2 regions of the Mesorhizobium sp. P2_C5_2 genome follow, and region 1 is predicted to be linked to the other one. Evidence: predicted binding sites of a transcription regulator. Region 1 holds the regulator's gene; the other holds the start of a gene.
What was found. Region 1 encodes PhoB, which activates phosphate uptake and scavenging genes when phosphate is short. Its sites were predicted from a motif close to TGTCATNNANCTGTCAT; they were not measured.

Region 1 (4,209 bases):
AGCGCAAGTCCGACATGGACCAGATCGTCGAATCCAGCCTGAAGAAGGCGGCGATCTGGAATGAGGTCAAGGACCGCCTGCAGGAGCCCGGCACCGGCCTGTCCGGCGGCCAGCAGCAGCGCCTGTGCATCGCGCGCGCCATCGCCGTGTCGCCGGAAGTGATTCTGATGGACGAGCCCTGCTCGGCGCTCGACCCGATCGCCACAGCCCGCGTCGAGGAACTGATCGACGAACTGCGCCAGAACTACACGATCGTCATCGTCACCCACTCGATGCAGCAGGCGGCGCGCGTGTCGCAGCGCACGGCGATGTTCCATCTCGGCTATCTGGTCGAAGAGGGCGCCACCGACAAGATGTTCACCAACCCCGACGACAAGCGCACCCAGGACTATATTACCGGCCGCTTCGGCTGAGCCGTCCAGCGGTTGAATTTTCAGGCACGAGGACCAGGATCATGGGTGAACATACCGTCGCCTCCTTCGATGAAGAACTGGGGCAGATCAGCAAGCTGATCCGCGACATGGGCGATCTGGCCGGCTCGATGGTCAGCGGCTCGACCAGGGCGCTGCTCACTTCGGACAACGCGCTGGCGCAGCGTGTCGTCTCCGACGACGCCATCATGGACGCGCGCCAGCGTGAACTGGACGACCGCGCCATCACGCTCATCGCCAAGCGCCAGCCGATGGCCAACGATCTGCGCGCCGTGGTTGGCTCGATCCGCATGGCCGGCGACCTTGAGCGCATCGGCGATCTCGCCAAGAACATCGCCAAGCGCGTCGGCACCGTTGGCCTCAGCGTCACACCGCGCGACCTGTCGCATTCCATCGATGCGATGGCGCAGCTGGTGCTGATCCAGGTTCAAAGCGTTGTCGAGGAGTATGCTGCCGCCGATGCCGCGGCGCTGGCGAAACTCCGGAATGACGACGAGCGCATCGACGTCAAATACACGTCCGTGTTTCGCGAACTCTTGACCTACATGATGGAAGACCCGCGCAACATCACCGCCTGCACGCATCTCCTGTTCTGCGCCAAGAATCTGGAGCGCATCGGCGATCATGTCACCAACATCGCTGAAAATGCGTACTATGTGCTGACCGGCCAGCAATTGCCCGCCAATCGCCCGAAGCAGGACGAGACGGCGATGGCCACGTCGGCCTGACAAGGGTGAACTGCTGATGATTGCGCCACGCATCATGGTCGTGGAGGATGAGGAGCCGCTAGGCGTGCTCCTCCGCTACAACCTCGAATCCGAAGGCTACCAGGTCGAAGTGGTGACACGCGGCGATGAGGCCGAGATTCGGCTGCAGGAAAACGTGCCCGATCTGCTGGTGCTCGACTGGATGGTGCCGGCAGTGTCCGGCATCGAGCTCTGCCGACGGCTGCGGATGCGGCCCGAGACCGAACGGCTGCCGATCATCATGCTGACCGCGCGCGGTGAAGAAAGCGATCGCGTGCGCGGTCTCTCCACCGGCGCCGACGACTACCTGGTGAAACCATTCTCGACGCCCGAGTTCATGGCACGCGTCAAGGCGCTCCTGCGCCGCGCCAAGCCGGAAGTCCTGTCCAGCGTGCTCAAGGTCGGCGACATCGTGCTCGACCGTGAATCGCACCGCGTCTACCGCAAGAAGAGCGAGATCCGGCTCGGGCCGACCGAGTTCCGCCTGCTCGAGTTCATGATGCGCCATCCCGGCCGGGTGTTCTCGCGCAGCCAGCTGCTCGACAATGTCTGGGGCGAGACGATCTATATCGACGAGCGTACCGTGGACGTGCATGTCGGCCGCCTGCGCAAGGCGGTCAACAATGGCCGCATGCCTGACGTGATCCGCACCATCCGCGGCGCCGGCTACGCCATCCGCGAAGACTAGGCCGCGCCGTGCCGCGCCGTTGCCGGCCTCTCAGGCGACATGTTTGCCGGTCTTCGACTGAATCCCCGGCGCGAAAATCTCCTGGTCGACGAAGCCGAGGGCGCGCATGGCGCAGCCTTCGCGGATCAGCGGCAGTTCGTTGGGCTCGGTGTCGAAGGAGATCGACTTCGAGTGCTGGCCGCCGGCAGTCTGGGCGATCGCTTCGCGCAGCGCCGGTTCGATCAGGTCGAAGGCGGCGGCGCTGACCCCGACCATGGCGACAGGTGCGGGATCGATCAGCGCGAACAGGCTGCCAAGGCCGAAGCCGAGCGCTTCGCCGGCCTTGCGGTAGGCTTCCCGCTCCGGGCCGTCGGTCTCCCGGGCGCGCGCGGCAAGCGCGCGCATATCAGCGTCGCCGACATCGACCGGTTCGGCGTCCTCGCTCATCATTTTGGCGCTGCGCCAGATGGCGTAGTTGCCGGCATAGGCCTCGACGCAGCCGCGCCGCCCGCAACGGCAGAGCGCGCCGCCCGGACGGTGGATCATGTGGCCGAACTCGCCGCCAGACGAATGGGTGCCGGTGAACAGTTCGCCTTTCAGCACCAGCCCCATGCCGATACCGTGCGAGAGGAGGATAGCGATGAAATCGTCGCGGTAGCGCTCGGGCTGGCGCCATTGCAGCGCCACCGCCATCATGTTGCAGTCGTTCTCCATGGTGGCCGGAATGCCGAATTCCGCTTCCAGTATATCGGCGAAGGCAATGTCGGTCAGCGGCGTGATCGGCGACCACAGCATGGCGCGCGCCTGCGAATCGGTGATGCCCTGGATGCCCATGGCAATGCGGGCGATGCTTTGGACATCGAGGTCGGGATCCTCGAGCCGCCGCCGCACGATTGCCGTGCATTCGCCGATCAGCTCGTCGCGCGGCATGGTCAGCGTGTCCAGCCGGCGCTGCTCCTCGGCGACCACGTGGCCGGCATAGTCGATGACGGTGACGGAGAGGAAGTTCAGCGACAGCACCACGGTCATCACGGCCGCTGCTTCCGGGTTGAGGCCCAGGCCGACCTGCGGCCGGCCGCGCTTCAGCGCAACGGTCTCGCCAGGTTTGCTCTCGGCCAGTATGCCTTCCTGAATCAAATCAGACGAGATCGCCGATATGGTCGAATGGCTGAGGCCTGTCGTTGCGGCAATCTCCGTTCGCGACGGCTGGCCGGCCCGGCGCACGGCCGAAATCACCATCGCACGGTTGCGACGGCGCAGATCGTCGTGGCGGATACCAACCGACATCTTTTTTGTTTCCTCCCGGTCCCCCCGCGCCTCATGATAGTGGAGGCGGTCAGGGACGCCACGCAAATATTGGCAGAAGCCGGCGGCGCTGTCATTGTTTATTGCGGGTCTCGAAAAAAATCGGCGAGGCCATCAGAATCCATCAGAATCGATGTTGACAGCGCCTCGCTGTTGGACCAGTATTTTTTCGAGGCTCGAAAAAATAGAGCCTCTGTGTGCCGGCCTTCGGGCCAGTTTTGTCGCGCCGCGCGCGGCGCAGGGAGGATTATCATGAACAGATTTGCAGCCGCCATGCTGGCGGGTGTCGCCATGTCGCTGACGCTGGTGTCGGTCGCGCAGGCGAAGGACAAGGTCATCGGCGTGTCGTGGTCGAATTTCCAGGAAGAGCGCTGGAAGACCGACGAAGCGGCGATGAAGGCGGCGATCGAGGCTGCCGGCGACAAGTACATTTCCGCCGACGCGCAGTCCAATCCCGGCAAGCAGCTGACCGACGTCGAGAGCCTGATCTCGCAGGGCGCCAACTCGCTGATCATCCTCGCACAGGACGCCTCGGCCATCGGCCCGGCGGTGCAGAAGGCGCTGGATGAAGGCATTCCGGTCGTCGGCTATGACCGCCTGATCGAGAACAAGGACGTCTTCTACCTGACCTTCGACAACAAGGAAGTCGGCCGTATGCAGGCCCGCGAAGTGTTCAAGGCGAAGCCCGAAGGCAACTACGTCTTCATCAAGGGCTCGGGTTCCGATCCGAATGCCGATTTCCTGTTCTCGGGCTCGATGGAAGTGCTCAAGGAAGCCATCGACTCGGGCAAGATCAAGAATGTCGGCGAGGCCTATACGGATGGCTGGCTGCCGGCGAACGCCCAGAAGAACATGGAACAGTTCCTGACCGCGAACGACAACAAGGTCGATGCGGTGGTCGCGGCCAATGACGGCACCGCTGGCGGTGTTGTCGCGGCGCTGACGGCGCAAGGTCTTGCCGGAACGGTTCCGGTGTCCGGCCAGGACGGCGACCATGCCGCGCTGAACCGCATCGCGCTCGGCACGCAGACCGTGTCGGTGTGGAAAGATGCGCGAGAGC
Region 2 (4,209 bases), on a different contig from region 1:
GGCAGCAGGCGCCGGCGGCAGCCTTCCCTCGGTCCCGGGGTCAGCCGGCGGTGTCAGCGACGCAATCTCCGCCGGCGGCGTGGGATTGAGATACGGGTCGAGTGCGCCCGATACATAGGCGGTTCCAATGACCGCGACGGTCCCACCCGCCGCGAACAGAAACGCCTTCAGTGGATTAACAGCCATATTTCCCCTACCCCTTAGCCACCTAACGCCGGTCTAGCGTGTTTTGCCGGAACCGACAAGAAAAAGCCCAGGCTTGTCAGCCTCTGGGGCTTGACCCCGCATTCAGACCCAATCACCAATCACGCATGAACACGATTCGATCCGTCTGCGTCTACTGCGGCTCGTCTCCGGGCCGCGATGAAATCTACGCCAAGGCCGGACATCTGCTTGGCCGCTCACTCGCCAGATCCGGCCTGCGGCTGGTCTACGGCGGCGGCACCAAAGGCATTATGGGCGCCGTCGCCGAAGGCGCGCTCAAGGCCGGCGGCAAGGTAACGGGCATCATTCCGCGCTTCCTCATCAACAGGGAGGCGACCGAAACCGCGCTTGACCGGCTCGACGAGCTGTTGATCACCGACAACATGCACGAGCGCAAGCACAAGATGTTCGAAAAATCCGACGCCTTTGTGGCGCTGCCCGGCGGTATCGGCACGGTCGAGGAGATCGTCGAGGTGATGACCTGGGGCCAGCTCGGCCATCACCGCAAGCCGATCGTCTTCGCCAACGTCAAAGGGTTCTGGAATCCGATGCTGGCGCTGATCGACCATATGTCGAGCGAAGGCTTCATTCACACCGCGCAGCGGGTCAAACCGCTGGTGGTCGAAGACCCCGAAGCCATCGTCGCCGCCATCATGGTGGCGGGCTCGTCGGTCGATGCGCCGACAGAAGGCATGCAGTCGGTGATTGATAAGATGTGAGGGCTTAGGCAGTAGGGAATAGGGAATAGACTGCCGAGAAACGGCAACCCCTACTGCCTACTGCCTACTGCCTACTGCCTTCCGCAACTCCGCAATCACCGCCCGCTTGTCCTGCCGCCGCCATGCCAGATGGATCGAGACCGTGCGCTCGAACCACGGCAGATCGCGAAACACGATCCCTGAAGGTGCCGCGCTTTGCAGGCTGGCCTGAACCGTCGCCAGGCCAAGCCCGGCGCTGACCAGGCCGAGCGAGGTCAGGGGGTCGGCCGTCTCATAGGCAATGTCGGGCAGGAAGCCGGCCTTGGCGCAGGCGGCCAGGAACTGAGCGCGGTTGGTGTCGTCGGGCTGGCGTACCACCGTGATCCAGACGCGGCCGTCGAGATGCTCAGGCCGGATGTCGGCGACGGCGGCGAGCGGATCATTTTGCGGCATCGCCAGCACCAGCGGCTCGCGTCTGACCAGCATGCCGGCGAGATCGGGATCGTCAGCGGCGGGCGGGCCATAGACGAAGCCGAGGTCGAGCGAACGCTGACGCAATCCTTCGAGTTGCACGGCCGAGCGCTGGTTCTTCAACTGCAGATGAAAATCCGGCCGGTCGCGGCGAAACTGCCGCAACATCCGGCTGACGAGGCCGGCATGCACCGCGCCCTCGACATAGCCGATGGTGAGCCGCCCGACCGCACCGCTGGCAAGGTTACGGCCGAGCTCCTCCAGACGCCTTGCATTGGCGAGCAGCGCCTGTGCCTCCGCCAAAAACGCCTTGCCTTCGGCATTGAGATGGACGCGCTGCTTTGCCCGTTCGAACAGGGTAACGCCAAGCTGCGCCTCGAGCTGCATGATCTGGCGGCTCAGCGGCGATTGCGAGATGTGCAGGAGTTCAGCGGCGCGGCCGACAGTGCCGGCTTCGGCCACGGCGACAAAATAGCGGAGCTGACGCAGGTCGAACATTTTCATCCACCTCTGAATGTCCTGAGAGGTCTCAACTTTAGCCTAATCAGTCTTGGACAGTCTGACCAGCGGCAGCAATAGTTCGGGCATCGCAACCCCAGGAGACAGAAATGCAGTTCTTTGCCCTTCTCACCCGCAACACCGAAAAGTTCAGCGATGCCGATTTCGCGCCGCTGCTGCCCGGCGAGGCCGAACAGCGCCGTACGCTCTATGCCGAAGGCGCCGTGCGCCAGGTCTGGAACCGCGGCGATATTCCGGGCAGCGGCATGATGTTCGAAGCCGGCAGCGACACCGACGTGCGCGGCCACCTCGCCACCTTGCCGCTGGTCAAGGCCGGCATGATGGACGTTGCCGCAGTGGTGCCGCTCGCGCCCTACCCCGGGTTCGGGCCAAAGCGCTGATCCTCACCGCAACCACGCAGCCGGCGGCAATCCAGGCCGCCGGCTATTTGCTAGCCTCCACGCCAAATGCGGCCAAATAATCTACTCAATACTGCCTTGTCGTGCCCTCTTCGCCGGCATTAGCCGCGATGCTGCAACACCTGGACAGGCGACAGCAACAAGGCCAGCCTCGCCCAGAAGCAGAAGTCCAATGCGAAGCCGTTGCATCGCCTGCATCTGTTCCGCAAGGATCTTTGACGCCGGCTCTGCTGATCGACAGACTGTGATCGCCTGTCAAGAAACTGTCACACGGAACCCGCCTGCCTCGTGTTACGAAAGAGGGGCCGGCATCCGCGCGTCGGCGTAGTCGAAATCTGGATCTGGCGAGGCGAGCCGTGAACATCGCTCTCAACGCGGAAGGCACTCCCCTGTCGCCTTACCTGCCCGACGAGCACGGGCTGTTCTTCATCTATCATTTCACTGCCGAGGGCCTGCGTACCAAGGAGGAGGCACAGGCTGCGTGGACATGGCGCAGCTACCAGCTGTCCGACCTGCGCGCCCGCCGCGAGATCGCCGCCGAGGCGGCGCTGCCGGCGCCGGTGCGCGAAGCTTTCCTCGGCGCGAGCCAGGGCTGCCATATCGATCTCGAGGACGACTGGCTCTACGGCGATCTGCCGGATCTGCGCCACGACTATTCGGCGGAGGCGCGCGGGCTCGGTCATTTCCGCTTCGCCCTCAATGACAAGACGCTGATCGGCGCGCGCAAGCAGCCGCTGGAATCGGTCGATCTCGTCCGCAAGGCGGTGGACAGCGGATCGCGCAAATTCCGCTCCCCGGCCGACCTGATCGAGGCGGTCATGGGCCAGTCGCTCGACGGCATGGCGGCCGAGCTCCACGGCCTTGGCGATACGCTGGACGGCATTGAGGACCGCATCGTGCGCGATGCCTGGCACAGCGAGCGGCAGTCGCTGGTCGAGGCGCGCCGTCAGCTCGTGGTCATCCACCGGCAGATGGCGACGCTCACAAACCTGTTCCGCCATCTCGACCATTCGCATCGCAATGAGCTGCCTGACCCGATCAACGACATGGCGACAAGGCTCTCGCACCGGGCGCACACGCTCTATCACGACGGCGAGCAGTTGCAGGCGCGCACAAGGCTGCTGCAGGACGAATTGATGGCCAAGCTAACGATGCAGTCGAACCAGCTGCTCTATGTGCTGTCGGTGATGACGGCTGTGCTGTTGCCGATGACCATCATCTCGGGCCTGTTCGGCATGAATGTCGGCGGCCTGCCGCTGGTCAACACGTCGATGGGATTCTGGGTGGTGACGGCCATCGCAACCGTTATCGCGGCGGCGACTTATCTGTTCGTCAGGCGGCTCGGGCGCATGTAGGGTCCGTCAGGCTGACTTCATGCCGTGGCGCGAAGATCTTCGGTGACGGTGCCGGCGGCAGCGACCTCCGTCTCATGGTCCGGCTCCCGCCAGGTCTCTGCGAGGCCCGCCGCATACCATTCCTGCATCGCCGGTAGCCCCAGCAATTGCGCGGGATAGGCGGCAGCTGCCCCTTCGAAAGAGAGCCCATAGGACTGCACGCGGAACGCCACCGGAGCAAAGAAGGCATCGACGGCGGTGAAATGGCCGCCTGCAAGGAACGGCCCGCTGAACCGGGCAAGACCATCATTCCAGAGATCGCCCAACCGGAAGAGATCCTGCTTCAGCGCATCGGACATCGGGAACGGTTTTACACGAACGCCGCAATTCATCGGACAAGCACCGCGCAAGGCAGTGAAGCTCGAATGCATTTCGGCGGCGGCCGAACGTGCCCAGGCGCGTGCTTTGGCCTCGACCGGCCACACACCGTGGTGGTGCTCGGCGAGATACTCAGCAATAGCCAGCGAATCCCAGACAGCCCAGCCGTCATCGACCAGGCAAGGCACACGCCCACTGGGTGAAAAC

Region 2: AC1D1B_RS08810 (CorA family divalent cation transporter) is a predicted target of PhoB. The motif match lies at 2,544-2,560, and genes of this name have one in related genera.

Annotation. Positions count from the first base shown of each region.
Region 1 covers NZ_JBFUDV010000008.1:80,517-84,725, reverse strand. Annotated here, with positions in the region: gene pstB (phosphate ABC transporter ATP-binding protein PstB) at 1-413, shown strand, start outside; gene phoU (phosphate signaling complex protein PhoU) at 455-1,159, shown strand; gene phoB (phosphate regulon transcriptional regulator PhoB) at 1,176-1,865, shown strand; gene AC1D1B_RS26800 (ROK family protein) at 1,896-3,131, opposite strand; gene xylF (D-xylose ABC transporter substrate-binding protein) at 3,402-4,209, shown strand, end outside.
Region 2 covers NZ_JBFUDV010000002.1:392,381-396,589, forward strand. Annotated here, with positions in the region: gene AC1D1B_RS08790 (LysM peptidoglycan-binding domain-containing protein) at 1-186, opposite strand, end outside; gene AC1D1B_RS08795 (LOG family protein) at 312-923, shown strand; gene AC1D1B_RS08800 (LysR family transcriptional regulator) at 981-1,871, opposite strand; gene AC1D1B_RS08805 (muconolactone Delta-isomerase family protein) at 1,982-2,272, shown strand; gene AC1D1B_RS08810 (CorA family divalent cation transporter) at 2,647-3,645, shown strand; gene AC1D1B_RS08815 (glutathione S-transferase family protein) at 3,663-4,209, opposite strand, start outside.